Regions from separate parts of the Scandinavium tedordense genome, predicted to be linked through region 3. Evidence: predicted binding sites of a transcription regulator. Region 3 holds the regulator's gene; each other region holds the start of a gene.
The links. Region 3 encodes CRP, which controls carbon source genes, mostly activating them, when cyclic AMP is high. Its sites were predicted from a motif close to ATGTGANNNNNNTCACAT; they were not measured.
Positions count from the first base shown of each region.

Region 1: epd (erythrose-4-phosphate dehydrogenase) is a predicted target of CRP. The motif match lies at 2,600-2,617, and genes of this name have one in related genera.
Region 2: MUU46_RS09240 (CidA/LrgA family protein) is a predicted target of CRP. The motif match lies at 2,854-2,871, and genes of this name have one in related genera.

Region 1 covers NZ_JALIGG010000050.1:189,931-194,662, reverse strand. The annotation lists gene fbaA (class II fructose-bisphosphate aldolase) at 1-73, opposite strand, end outside; gene pgk (phosphoglycerate kinase) at 177-1,340, opposite strand; gene epd (erythrose-4-phosphate dehydrogenase) at 1,388-2,407, opposite strand; gene MUU46_RS05060 (nucleoside/nucleotide kinase family protein) at 2,694-3,404, opposite strand; gene MUU46_RS05055 (MltR family transcriptional regulator) at 3,401-3,910, opposite strand; gene glpX (class II fructose-bisphosphatase) at 3,929-4,732, opposite strand, start outside.
Region 2 covers NZ_JALIGG010000054.1:42,067-46,798, forward strand. The annotation lists gene mdtQ (multidrug resistance outer membrane protein MdtQ) at 1-763, opposite strand, end outside; gene MUU46_RS09230 (class I SAM-dependent methyltransferase) at 1,014-1,748, shown strand; gene dusC (tRNA dihydrouridine(16) synthase DusC) at 1,750-2,697, opposite strand; gene MUU46_RS09240 (CidA/LrgA family protein) at 2,920-3,321, shown strand; gene MUU46_RS09245 (CidB/LrgB family autolysis modulator) at 3,318-4,013, shown strand; gene cdd (cytidine deaminase) at 4,139-4,732, shown strand, end outside.
Region 3 covers NZ_JALIGG010000055.1:401,695-406,426, reverse strand. The annotation lists gene MUU46_RS12810 (phosphoribulokinase) at 1-549, shown strand, start outside; gene MUU46_RS12805 (OsmC family protein) at 617-1,021, opposite strand; gene crp (cAMP-activated global transcriptional regulator CRP) at 1,328-1,960, shown strand; gene MUU46_RS12795 (YccS/YhfK family putative transporter) at 2,014-4,086, shown strand; gene argD (bifunctional acetylornithine/succinyldiaminopimelate transaminase) at 4,091-4,732, opposite strand, start outside.

The sequences.
Region 1 (4,732 bases), on a different contig from region 3:
CTACCTGGAAAACTTTCTGTACGTCATCACCGGTGATTACACCTGGTTTTACGAAATCAAAAATCTTAGACATGATTGTTTGTCCTGTATCGTCGGCATTTAGAAAAAACGTTTGTGCCACCGAATGCGTTACGGCGGCAAAAAATCAACGGGCAAGTTAACCCTGCCCGGAAGCATTACTTCTTAGCGCGCTCTTCGAGCATCGCTACTGCTGGCAGAACTTTGCCTTCCACGAATTCGAGGAATGCGCCACCGCCAGTGGAGATGTAGGAGATCTTGTCGGAGATACCGAACAGGTCGATTGCAGCCAGAGTATCGCCGCCGCCTGCGATGGAGAACGCTTCGCTATTAGCGATGGCATTAGCCACGATCTCAGTACCTTTACGGAAGTTAGGGAATTCGAACACGCCAACCGGACCGTTCCACAGAATAGTTTTGGCATTTTTCAGGATATCAGCCAGTTTCTGTGCAGAAACGTCGCCCAGGTCCAGAATCTGCTCTTCATCTTTAATGTCGTTAACAGATTTCAGGGTTGCTGGTGCAGTTTCGGAGAACTCAGTCGCCACGCGAACGTCAGTCGGAACTGGGATGTCGCAAGTGGTCAGCAGACGTTTTGCTTCTTCAACCAGGTCAGCTTCGTATAAGGATTTGCCCACATTGTGGCCCTGAGCGGCAACAAAGGTGTTAGCGATGCCACCACCAACGATCAGCTGGTCAGCGATTTTGGACAGAGAATCCAGAACGGTCAGTTTGGTGGAAACTTTAGAACCACCAACGATAGCAACCATTGGGCGAGCCGGGTTACCCAGTGCTTTACCCAGTGCGTCCAGTTCTGCTGCCAGCAGCGGGCCTGCACACGCGACGTCAGCAAATTTGCCGATACCATGGGTGGAAGCCTGTGCACGGTGTGCAGTACCGAATGCGTCCATTACGAATACGTCACACAGAGCAGCGTATTTCTTGGACAGCGCTTCGTCGTCTTTCTTCTCGCCTTTGTTAAAGCGAACGTTTTCCAGAACCACCAGTTCACCGGCAGCAACTTCAACGCCATCCAGGTAATCTTTTACCAGGCGAACTGGGTTAGACAATTTGTCTTTCAGGTAGTTAACTACCGGGAGCAGAGAGAATTCTTCGTTGTACTCACCTTCAGTCGGACGACCCAGGTGAGAAGTCACCATCACTTTAGCGCCCTGTTTCAGAGCCATTTCGATGGTTGGCAGGGACGCACGAATACGCGCATCGCTGGTCACTTTTCCGTCTTTAACCGGAACGTTCAGATCGGCACGGATGAAAACGCGTTTACCAGCCAGATCCAGATCGGTCATCTTAATTACAGACATGGTGAATCCTCTCGTTGATTCTAAAGTTTTGCAGACGCGACAGCGCCTTACCTGAAACCTGTATTGGCCATCGCTAACGTGGTGTCGAGCATTCGGTTAGCGAAACCCCATTCATTATCACACCAGACCAGCGTTTTGATCAGATGCGCACCGCTGACCCGCGTCTGCGTGCCATCGACAATGGCACTGTGCGGGTCGTGGTTAAAATCTATTGAGACCAACGGTAATTCCGTATAGTCAACTATACCATGAAATGCCCCCGCCGCCGCTTTTTGCAACAACTGGTTGACTTCACTCGCTTTTACCGGATGCTTCACGGTTACGCTGAGGTCGATTGCGGTGACGTTAATCGTCGGCACGCGCACGGCAATGGCTTCAAATCGATCATTAAACTGCGGGAAAATTCGGGTGATGCCAGCAGCCAGTTTAGTATCAACTGGAATAATCGACTGACTGGCCGCACGGGTACGACGTAGGTCCGGATGATACGCATCAATAACTTGTTGATCGTGCATCGCCGAATGGATAGTCGTAACCGTTCCCGATTCAATACCCCAGGCATCGTCGAGCAATTTGATGACAGGAATAATACAGTTGGTGGTACAGGATGCGTTGGAGACAAGACGGTGATCGCGTTGCAACTCGTGGTGATTGACACCGTAAACTACCGTTGCGTCGAGATCGTTGCTGCCAGGGTGTGAAAAGAGCACTTTCTTAGCGCCCGCCGCCAGATGCATTTCGCCATCGGCTCGGGAGCCATACACGCCGGTGCAATCGAGCACGACATCAACGCCCAGTTCACGCCACGGCAGCGCTTCAAGCGACGGCTCGTGTAGCAGGCGAATGACATCATCACCGACGTAAAGCTGCTCTCGCTCCTGGCGAACATCCCAGGCAAAGCGGCCATGGCTGGTGTCATATTTCAACAAATGCGCGATGCCCGCAGCATCAGCCAGTTCGTTGATTGCCACCACGGTGATTTCCGCACGACGCCCGGATTCATATAAAGCACGAACCACGTTACGTCCAATGCGACCGAAGCCATTAATCGCTACGCGTACGGTCATAGGTCTCCTGCAAGACTTTCCCTGAAGTGTGTGGCTGAGAGCGTAATCCAGCCTCACCTGGAAAGGAATCCTTGCTGTCGCAAACCGCGACTGATTGATTATTTGTCGAACATTTAATCGACTGAAACGCTTCAGCTAGAGTAAGCGAAACCTGGAATAAAGGGAATCCGTGACCCGCGACAGAAAACAGTTATCTGATCTACGTCACATTTTCCCATGCCCTTTTGCAGCGATTAAGAATAATTTACCCCTGCATTTCGCTGAGGGCTATTCACTCTGCCCATAATCAAACGAAACGATAGTCGCCTTCTTCGGTCATTGCCAGCGTCACGTCGGCAGGCACACTCTCGCTGAGAACGCGTTCGACATTTGGCCCGTCGGTACGTCGATAAAAAGCGATCGCGTCCTGCTTGCTCAGGCCGCCAGCCTGTTTTCTGGCAATAAGTCTCTGGCTCAACGCAGCCGCCGGGACGGTGATGAAAATCGAAAAATCACAATATTCCCGGAGTTTGCACCAATCTACATCGTCGCGCAGAAGCCAGTTACCTTCCACTACCACCAATGGCGCAGTCACCTGCAAGGCGTGCTCCTGCGGATCATGCCTTTGCCGGTCGTACTGCGGCCATGTGCCCTGCCCTTCACGGATTTGCCGCAGATTTCCCGCCAGCTTTGTGACGTCAAAGGTCTCTGGCGCGCCTTTATAAGGACGTAAACCTTCCGCGTCCAGCCAGTCGTTGTAGTGGTGAAAACCGTCCATCGGCAGCGTTTGCAACGCCGGGAGTTCGGGGTCCTGTGCGGCAAGCCACGCCCAGAACGCCGTAAGCGTCGACTTTCCGGTGCCCGGCGGCGCACTCAGGAAAACAATCGTTCGTTGGTGCGGGGAGGCTGCGTGTAGTCTCGCCAGTCTTTGCAGAAGGGGCTTATGGACGGTTTCAATATCCTGTTCACTAAAATGGGCAGCAACGTCAATCCCATTAATGGTCAGCATTATCTTCACGGCGTTAATTCCTTGAGAATTGCCGTTACTGCGAGGGCCAACGCGGTTTTGATCATCCCGATGAAGCGGCTTTCCGAGTACAACGCGAAATCGGCAAACTTCATGCTCTTCAGAGCGTTATACATCGGGGTGTTATCGGTTATCGCATTCACGTTACAGATAAAGTCCCAGGTCAGCTCATCCGTAAAACCCGGGGCGTTATCCTGCCCGCTCAGAAACTGATGGTACTGGGAAAAATGCGTGATATCGGCGTAGAGCCATTTATCCATTTTCCCCAGCGCATAGATCAGGCGGAGCGCCACATCGAGGTCATCGAGCGGCCCACTTTGCGCAAGTAACGGCTTCACTGCATATTCCACAATTTCCTCATCGTTATTGACGAATAACGACGGCAGAAAACGCTTAATTGCTTTCAGCAACAGCGTATTTGCCTCACTCATAAAGGCAGGCAAAGTGTCCTGAGCATTTAACTGCTCAAGCACCTCATCTTCAGTCAGTGCGGTCATTCGTCTCTCGATAAATCATCAGGAATGCAGGGAGTTTATAATATTACACGTTCGGTCTATACCGTTGATCAGCATAGTGTGCGTCCGCACACCTTCGTTGGTCCGGCTAATACCCTGAAGTAAATCCCCGGCGGTAACGCCGGTCGCACTGAACAAAATATCCTGGCTGCGCACCAGCTCGCCGAGTGTGTAGATATGGTTGACCGTCACACCCATCTCCGCGCAGCGGCGGCGCTCATCAACAGAAATTCGGCGATGCTCGTCGCTTTCTCCTTTTGCCTCACAAAAATCGATAAGTTCGGCCTGCATATCGCCTGCCATCGCCGTCACCGCGCAGGCGGAGAGCACGCCTTCCGGCGCACCACCCACGGTAAACATCACATCGAAAGCGTTAGCCGGTTGGCAGGTGAGCACGCTGGCAGCAACGTCGCCATCCGGCAAAGCAAACACCTTTACGCCAAGGGCTGACGCTTCCTGAATGAATGCCAGAGAGCGCGGCTTATCCAGCGTGACCATTTTTAGTTCGCTCAGCGGTTTGCCTAACGCGCGTGCCACATTGCGCAAATTATCACTCAGCGAGTCCGCCAGATTGATAGCCCCGCGCGCTTTGCGGTTCACCACCAGTTTTTTCATGTACATATCCGGGGCATGCAGCAGACTGCCGTGAGGGGCAAACGCCATTACCGCCAGCGCATTGCTTTGCCCCATGGCTACCATTCGGGTTCCTTCAATCGGATCCACGGCGATATCCACGCCCGGTCCGGTCCCGCTGCCGACCTGCTCGCCGATATACAGCATCGGGGCATTGTCGATTTCACCCTC
Region 2 (4,732 bases), on a different contig from region 3:
CTTCGATTTCCTTCATGTTACCGGCGACTTCAGTCAGCTGCTGATCGGTTTTGCTGACGCTGATGTCGTTCTCCGCCCCTTCCACGGAGGAGGTGATGCCGCGGGAATAGAGCGCTTTATCAACGGAGATAATGCTGCTCTGTTCCTGCTTAACCTGCTCGAGTACCTGCTTGATGCCCGCTTCGGTCTGCCATTGCCAGTAAAGACGCGCTACGCTGCTCGCCAGCACCTGGCGGGTTTGCGCCAGCTCTGCGGAGCGGGCTTTGACCATCCCGATACGTGACTGTACCAGGGCGCGGTTTTTGCCCCACAGGTCGAGATCCCAGCCTGCGGTCAGGCCCAGCGTGCCGTTGGTGTACCACGGGCCACCGCCTTCGTGAGTCGCAAACGGCCCCATCAGACCTTCAGCAGACATTTGTTGACGCTCAACGTCAGCGCCGAAATCCACTTCCGGGCCGAGCTGGGATTGCGCCATCTGCGCCTGTGCTTCTGCCAGTTTGATGCGCTGCTGCGCCACCTGCATATCAGGCGCATTGCTTAATGCGCTGTTGATCAGGTTGTTGAGCTGAGGATCGCGATAATCCTCCCACCACGAACTCTGCGGCCAGCCATTTTGCAGGGCCACCGGAAGGGTGTTATCAACATGAGAAGCAGGTAATTGCTGTTTAACAGGAGCACCCGTGTCGTGAGACGGCGCGCAACCGGACAATACAGCAGACAGCGGCAAACTGAGCATTGCTGCAACAAGAGCAGTACGTTTCATATCGTTATTCTGTTTTCGGAAAGGACGCGCATTTTATTATAAAAATGCAGATTGATGTTTAGGAAAGCGTGTCAACCTCTAAAAAGCAATAGCCAGACATATCCGGACATTGATCTCCACACTGACTCCAGAATCTTAGCCCATAAAAAGCGGTCTGAATTGACAACGCCTGACGAGAGAAGGTTTATACTCACCCGGTCGCACTGAAGGGTTTCGGTGGGCCGTATAACAATCACCTCAGGGAGGGTCTATGACTCAGAATATTTACGACAACCCGCAGTTTTTTGCCGGTTACGCCACCCTCGACCGCTCGGTTAAAGGACTGGATGGCGCACCCGAATGGCCGACGCTGCAGGCCTTGCTGCCAACCATGCAGGGCAAACAGATTATCGATTTAGGCTGCGGCTACGGTTGGTTTTGCCGTTGGGCGCAGGAGCACGGCGCGGCCTACGTACTGGGCGTTGACGTATCAGAAATGATGCTCAATCGCGCCAGAGAAATGACCGCTGCGCCGCAGATCCACTATCAGCGCGCTGACCTCGAAACGCTGTCGCTGCCTGCTGAGAGCCTCGATTTAGCCTACAGCTCGCTGGCCCTGCACTATTTGCGTGATATCGACGGACTGTTCGCCACGCTGTTTCAGGCGCTGAAACCGGGCGGACGGCTGGTGTTTTCCGCCGAGCACCCGATTTACACGGCGGCGCTACAGCAGGGTTGGTTCGTCGATAACGACGGACAGAAATCCTGGCCGGTGAATCATTATCAGCAGGAAGGCGAACGCATCAGTAACTGGTTTGCCGATGGCGTGAAGAAGCAGCACCGCAAACTGGCCACGTGGATAAACGCGCTGATTGCCTCGGGCTTTGCGATTGAACACCTCGATGAATGGGGCCCGAGCGCGGAGCAGGTTAAGGCGAACCCGGGGTTTGCAGAAGAGAAAGAGCGTCCGATGCTATTTCTGTTGAGTGCGCGGAAACCGGGCTGATTCAGCGTTGATGCTGGGCGTATTTCTCAATGGCGTCAGCGATGGAATTCGAATCCTGCAAGGTGCGGATGGTGGTGAACAGCGTGGTGGCCTCGTCATACTCTTTTCGCAGGTAGCCGAGCCACTGTTTAATGCGCGCCACATGGTACAGCCCGGTATCGCCCTGCTTTTCCAGACGGCTGTATTTGCGCAGCAGTTCCGTCACTTCCAGCCACGGCATGCGCGGTGCGTTGAATTTCACCACTCGGCTCAGATTAGGAATGTTTAGCGCTCCGCGGCCTATCATGACCGAATCACAGCCAGTGGTCGCCATGCACTCCTGCGCGCTTTGCCAGTCCCAGATTTCGCCGTTGGCGATAACCGGAATCGACAACCGGCTGCGGATGTCGGCAATCGCCTGCCAGTTAATGCGGTCAGCTTTGTAACCGTCGTCTTTGGTGCGACCGTGTACAACCAGTTCCGTCGCGCCCGCCTGTTGAACGGCATCGGCAATCTCAAACTGACGGTCGCTGCTGTCCCATCCGAGGCGTACTTTCACCGTTACCGGTAAGTGGGCGGGCACGGCTTCACGCATCGCTTTTGCGCCGCGAAAAATGAGATCAGGGTCTTTTAACAGCGTCGCCCCGCCGCCGCTGCCATTCACCACTTTCGATGGACAGCCACAGTTAAGATCCACGCCCCATGAACCGAGTTCCACGGCGCGGGCAGCGTTCTCCGCCAGCCATTGTGGATGCTGGCCCAGCAGCTGGACGCGCACCAGCGTGCCGGAATCGGTCCGGCTGTTATTCAGCAGCTCCGGGCACAGACGGTGGAAGGATTTTGCAGGCAGCAGCTGATCCACCACCCGCAGAAATTCGGTGATGCACAGATCGTAGTCGTTGACCTCAGTCAGCAACCCACGAACCAGCGAATCAAGTACGCCTTCCATCGGCGCCAGCAGAACACGCATATCAGTATCCAGAGAAAAATGGAGCGCTATGGTAGCGTTGTTACCTCGCGGTTTGAAGCGCCATTTCAACTACACTGTATGCCATAGATTTCTTGCGCTTTTTAGCGCTTTGCCCAGGGTGCCAAAAGGGAATATTTTGTATGCTCATAAATCATGATGTGACCGGTGGCACATTTTAGGGTTTAATTGTATGATGAATGCGTTTCTTCAAGGGCGATGACCATGAGCAAAACACTGAACATCATCTGGCAATATCTGCGCGCTTTCGTACTGATTTACGCCTGCCTGTATGCGGGTATTTTTATCGCGTCGCTGCTACCCATTACTATTCCTGGCAGCATTATCGGGATGCTTATTCTGTTCGTGCTGCTGACGCTACAAATTCTCCCGGCAAAATGGGTGAATCCCGGCTGCTACGTTCTCATCCGCTATATGGCGCTGCTGTTTGTGCCGATTGGCGTGGGCGTGATGCAATATTTTGATTTGCTGCGCGCACAGTTTGGCCCGGTCGTCGTGTCCTGTGCGGTCAGTACGCTGGTGATATTAGTCGTGGTCAGCTGGAGTTCCCATATCGTACACGGCGAGCGTAAAGTTGTCGGTCAGAAAGGAGCGGAAAACAAATGATGCATTATATCTGGTGGTCTTTACCGTTAACGCTCATTGTGTATTTTACCGCTCGCAGACTCGCCGCGCGTTTTAAAATCCCGCTGCTCAATCCATTGCTGGTCGCAATGGTGGTGATTATCCCGGTTCTGCTGCTCACTGGTACACCGTATGACCACTATTTCCAGGGCAGTAAAGTGCTCAACGACCTGCTGCAACCTGCTGTTGTCGCGTTGGCGTTCCCGCTGTATGAACAGCTGCATCAGATACGTGCGCGCTGGAAATCCATTATTACCATCTGCTTTATTGGCAGTGTCGTGGCGATGATAACCGGGACCTCGGTCGCGTTGTTGATGGGGGCCACACCGCAAATCGCCGCGTCAGTATTACCCAAATCTGTCACCACGCCGATTGCAATGGCGGTCAGTAGCAGTATCGGCGGGATCCCCGCGATCAGCGCTGTGTGTGTCATTTTTGTCGGTATTCTCGGGGCAGTATTTGGGCATACGTTGTTAAATATTATGCGTATCAACACCAAAGCTGCCCGGGGCCTGGCAATGGGCACCGCTTCACACGCCTTAGGGACCTCACGTTGTGCTGAGCTTGATTATCAGGAAGGTGCATTCAGTTCGCTGGCGTTAGTGATTTGCGGGATAATGACATCACTTATCGCCCCATTCTTGTTTCCGGTGATTTTAGCGGTGGTCGGTTAACGCGACACATCACACAATTTTCATTCGATTTTCATTGGTTGCATAAAAAATAAGATCTAAATCACACATTAGCCGTTAACAGGTCCGTACACTGTCATCCCTTAACCTGTAATGAGGCAATTGCCATGCATCCACGTTTTCAATCTGCTTTCCCGCAACTCAGTGCGGAACTGCAGTCAGCCCTCGCTCCGGTGCTCGCTGATGTGCATTTCCCTGCCATGCTGAGCGCTGAGCAGGTCTCTGGGCTGAAATCAGCCACGAGACTGGACGAAGACGCGCTGGCTTTCGCGCTGCTGCCACTGGCGGCTGCCTGCGCCCGGGCTGACCTTTCCCACTTCAACGTTGGCGCTATCGCCCGCGGCGTGAGCGGTACCTGGTATTTCGGCGGCAATATGGAATTTATCGGCGCCACCATGCAGCAAACCGTTCACGCGGAACAAAGCGCCATCAGCCACGCCTGGCTTCGCGGTGAAAAAGCGCTGAAAGCCATTACCGTGAACTACACACCGTGCGGCCACTGCCGTCAGTTTATGAACGAACTGAACAGCGGACTTGAACTGCAAATCAATCTACCAGGACGCGAACCGCACACCCTGAAAGACTATCTCCCGGACGCGTTTGGCCCGAAAGATTTGGATATCAAAACCCTGCTGATGGATGCTCAGGACCACGGTTATCCGCTGGATGGCGATGCGCTGACCCAGGCCGCGATCCAGGCT
Region 3 (4,732 bases):
AATCAGGTGCCGGGTACCTTTACGCCGTGGCAGCCGTTGCCGGAACCGACCGACGTGCTGTTTTATGAAGGTCTGCACGGCGGCGTGGTAACCCCACAAAATGATGTCGCGAAATACGTCGATTTACTGGTGGGCGTGGTGCCGATTGTTAACCTTGAGTGGATCCAGAAGCTGACCCGCGATACCAGCGAGCGCGGTCACTCACGTGAAGCGGTGATGGATTCAGTGGTGCGATCGATGGAAGATTACATCAACTACATTACGCCGCAATTCTCCCGGACGCATATCAACTTCCAGCGCGTGCCGACCGTCGACACCTCCAACCCCTTTGCGGCAAAGGGCATTCCGTCACTGGATGAGAGCTTTGTCGTTATCCATTTCCAGAATCTGGGCGATATTGATTTCCCTTGGCTGCTGGCGATGCTGCAAGGTTCGTTTATTTCTCACATGAACACCTTGGTGGTGCCGGGTGGGAAAATGGGGCTGGCAATGGAATTGATTATGTCACCGCTGGTCGAGCGGTTGATGGAAGGAAAAAAGATAGGGTAATCGCATGCACGCCAACGGGCGTGCATCATTTTTTAGGGCGGGTCAGCGTAACGCCCCCGCCACTCAATCAGGCTTCGACCACTTCAAACGAGTGTGTAATCTTCGCCGCTTTTTCCAGCATCAACGCTACAGAGCAGTATTTCTCCGCAGACAAATCCACCGCACGCGACACTGCCGCTTCTTTCAGGTCATTACCGGTCACAATGAAGTGCAGATTGATGTGGGTGAACAAACGCGGTGCTTCTTCACGACGCTCGGAAGTCAGTTTCACTTCACAGTCGGTCACGTCATGACGGCCTTTCTGCAAAATGGACACCACGTCAATCGCGCTGCAACCGCCCGCGGCCATCAGCACCATTTCCATCGGGCTTGGGGCTTTATCGCCAGAGTTACCATCCATCATAATCTGGTGGCCAGAAGCTGACTCGCCCAGGAAGGTTAATTCCTCAACCCATTTCACACGCGCTTGCATATTTGTTAACTCCCGAGTAGCAATTTTCCTGACAGATTACGCGCACATAACAATTCTCGCAACGGAAGGCGACGCGCGTCATGCTGAAGCGAGACACCAGGAGACAGGCGACAAAAGCTATGCTAAAACAGTCGTGCTGCAACAGTAATACATTGAAGTAATGCGTGTATGCAGAGAACATCACATTACAGGCTGCAGTAAAATCCGACAGCCGACTTCCCAGGCACAGGGAAGGATACGATTGCAAAGCCAGTGGCAGTGTCGTGTCTGCCATTGGAGACAGCTTATAACAGAGGATAACCGCGCATGGTGCTTGGCAAACCGCAAACAGACCCTACCCTTGAATGGTTCTTGTCTCATTGCCACATTCATAAGTACCCATCGAAGAGCACGCTGATTCACCAGGGTGAAAAAGCAGAAACGCTGTACTACATCGTGAAAGGCTCTGTTGCAGTACTCATCAAGGATGAAGAAGGTAAAGAGATGATCCTCTCTTACCTCAACCAGGGCGATTTTATCGGTGAGCTTGGCCTGTTCGAAGAAGGTCAGGAGCGTAGTGCCTGGGTTCGGGCGAAAACCGCTTGTGAAGTGGCAGAAATTTCTTATAAAAAATTCCGTCAGCTTATCCAGGTAAACCCGGATATCCTGATGCGTCTCTCTTCTCAGATGGCTCGTCGTCTGCAGGTCACCTCTGAAAAAGTAGGTAACCTGGCATTCCTCGACGTAACCGGTCGTATCGCACAGACTCTGCTGAATCTGGCGAAACAACCTGATGCAATGACCCACCCGGACGGTATGCAAATTAAAATTACTCGTCAGGAAATCGGTCAGATCGTCGGCTGCTCCCGCGAAACCGTTGGCCGTATTCTAAAAATGCTCGAAGATCAGAGTCTGATCTCCGCCCACGGTAAAACTATCGTGGTTTACGGTACCCGCTAAGCTAGCTGAACGGCGTATTGCCCCTGCAGTACGCCGTTTTTGTCTTTTCCCTGATGTGGCGCAGGCTGATTTATCACCCGGAAATTAACTATGCACTGCGGCAAACGCTGGTGTTATGTACCCCCGTGGCTATCGGTTTGGTGCTCGGTTACCTCAAGTACGGTCTGCTGTTCTCGTTAGTCCCCGCCTGCTGCAACATCGCCGGGCTGGACACACCGCATAAACGTTTCTTCAAACGCCTGATAATTGGCGGATCGCTGTTTGCGGGCTGTAGCCTCGCGGTTCAGCTGCTGCTGGCGCATACCGTGCCTTTACCGCTGATCCTGACTGGGCTGGCGCTGATCCTCGGCGTCACTGCAGAAATCAGTTCGCTTCACGCCCGTTTACTGCCCGCATCGCTCATTGCGGCCATCTTTACGCTCAGCCTTGCGGGGAATATGCCGGTCTGGGAGCCGCTGCTCATCTACGCTCTCGGCACACTATGGTATGGCTTGTTCAACTGGTTCTGGTTCTGGATGTGGCGTGAACAGCCGCTACGTGAATCACTAAGCCTGCTGTATCGACAGCTGGCCGATTACTGTGAAGCCAAATACAGCCTGTTGACTCAGCATACCGATCCGGAAAAAGCGCTGCCGCCATTACTCAGCCGCCAGCAGAAGGCCGTCGATCTGATTACCCTGTGCTATCAGCAAATGCACATGCTGGCCGCCAATCAGAACCATGAATATAAGCGCCTGCTGCGCGCCTTCCAGATTGGCCTCGATTTGCAGGAGCACATTTCCGTCAGCCTGCATCAGCCCGCCGAAGTGCAGAAACTGGTTGAACGCAGCCACGCTGAAGCGGTGATCCGCTGGAATGCACAGACCATTGCGGCGCGCCTGCGTGTGATGGCGGATGACATCCTCTACCACCGATTTCCGCAACGTTTCAACATGGACAAGCAGATTGGCGCGCTGGAAAAAATCGCACATCAGCATCCGGATAACCCGGTCGGGCAGTTCTGCGCCTGGCACTTCAGTCGAATCGCCCGAGTGCTGCGCCTTCAGCGCCCGCTCTATCCACGCAATCTGATGGCTGATAACGAACGTCGCCTGCCGCTGTTTGCCGCACTAAAAAGCTATCTGTCGCTAAAATCCCCGGCGTTGCGCAGTGCGGCGCGAATCAGCGTCATGCTCAGCATTGCCAGCCTGATGGGCGCGGCGCTGCATCTGCCGAAACCGTACTGGATCCTGATGACCGTCCTGCTAGTGACGCAAAATGGCTACGGCGCAACGCGGGTCAGGATTTTCCACCGGGCGGCAGGCACGCTGGCCGGGCTGGTGATAGCCGCTGGCACCCTGCACTTTCACGTGCCGGAAGGCTACACGCTGGCGTCAATGTTAGTCATCACGCTGGCGAGCTACTTGATCATTCGCAAGAGCTACGGCTGGGCAACGGTGGGCTTTACGGTCACCGCGGTCTACACCATCCAACTGCTGACCCTGAACGGCGAACATTTCATTCTGGCCCGTTTTGTCGACACGGTGATTGGCTGTCTGATTGCCTTCGGCGGGATGGTCTGGCTGTGGCCGCAGTGGCAAAGTGGGCTATTACGCAAAAATGCCCAGCAAGCACTGGAGGCGGATCAGGAGGCTATCCGACTGATTCTCAGCAACGACCCTCAGGCTCCGACGCTGGCCTATCAGCGGATGCGGGTGAATCAGGCGCACAACGCGTTGTTCAACTCGCTGAACCAGGCGATGCAAGAGCCCGGCTTTAACTCGCATTATCTGGCAGACATGAAGCTGTGGGTTACGCACAGCCAGTTTATCGTCGAACACATCAACGCGATGACGACGCTGGCGCGCGAACACAACATGCTGACTGAAGATTTGGCCGAACGTTATTTGCAGTCCTGCGAGATTGCTCTGCAGCGCTGCCAACAGCGACTGGAATATGACGGACCGGGGGGAAGCGGCGATGCGAATATCATGGAATCAACGGAGGCGCTCTCCCACGGGCCGTTAAGCACCATGGAACAGCATTTACAACGCATTCTGGGCCATCTGAATTCGATGCATACCATCTCGTCAGTGGCCTGGCGCCAGCGCCCACATCACGGCAGCTGGCTTAAACGTCGAGCATAAACCGTCAGCCGACAATCTTCTTCACGGCTGCCGCAAAGCGCGCCATCCCTTCATCGATATCCGCAGATTCCACCACCAGCGACGGCGCAAAGCGTACTACGTCAGGCCCGGCGTTAAGCACCATTACGCCCTCATGAGCAGCAGCATGCAGGAAATCACGAGCGCGGCCCTTGTACTGCGGTTTCAGTTCAGCACCAATCAGCAGCCCCATGCCGCGAACATCACTGAACACATCGAATTCAGCGTCAATATTCTTCAAATGCTTAACAAAACGTTCGCGTCTGGTGCTCACGCCACCCAGAACTTCAGGCGTATTGATGATATCAAACGCCGCACCGGCCACTGCGCACGCCAGCGGATTTCCGCCGTAAGTAGAGCCGTGAGAACCGACGTGAAACGCGCTGGCAATCTCTTCAGTAGTCAGTACCACGCTCACCGGGAAACCACCGCCCAGCGCTTTGGCACTGGTCAGGATATCCGGCGTCACGCCGAAATACTGGTAGGCGAACAGCGAACCAGTGCGCCCCATGCCGCTCTGCACTTCGTCAAAAACCAGCAGCGCCTGATGTTCATCACACAGTTCACGCAGACCTTTGAGGAATTCCGGGGTCGCCGCCAGCACGCCGCCTTCACCCTGAATGGGCTC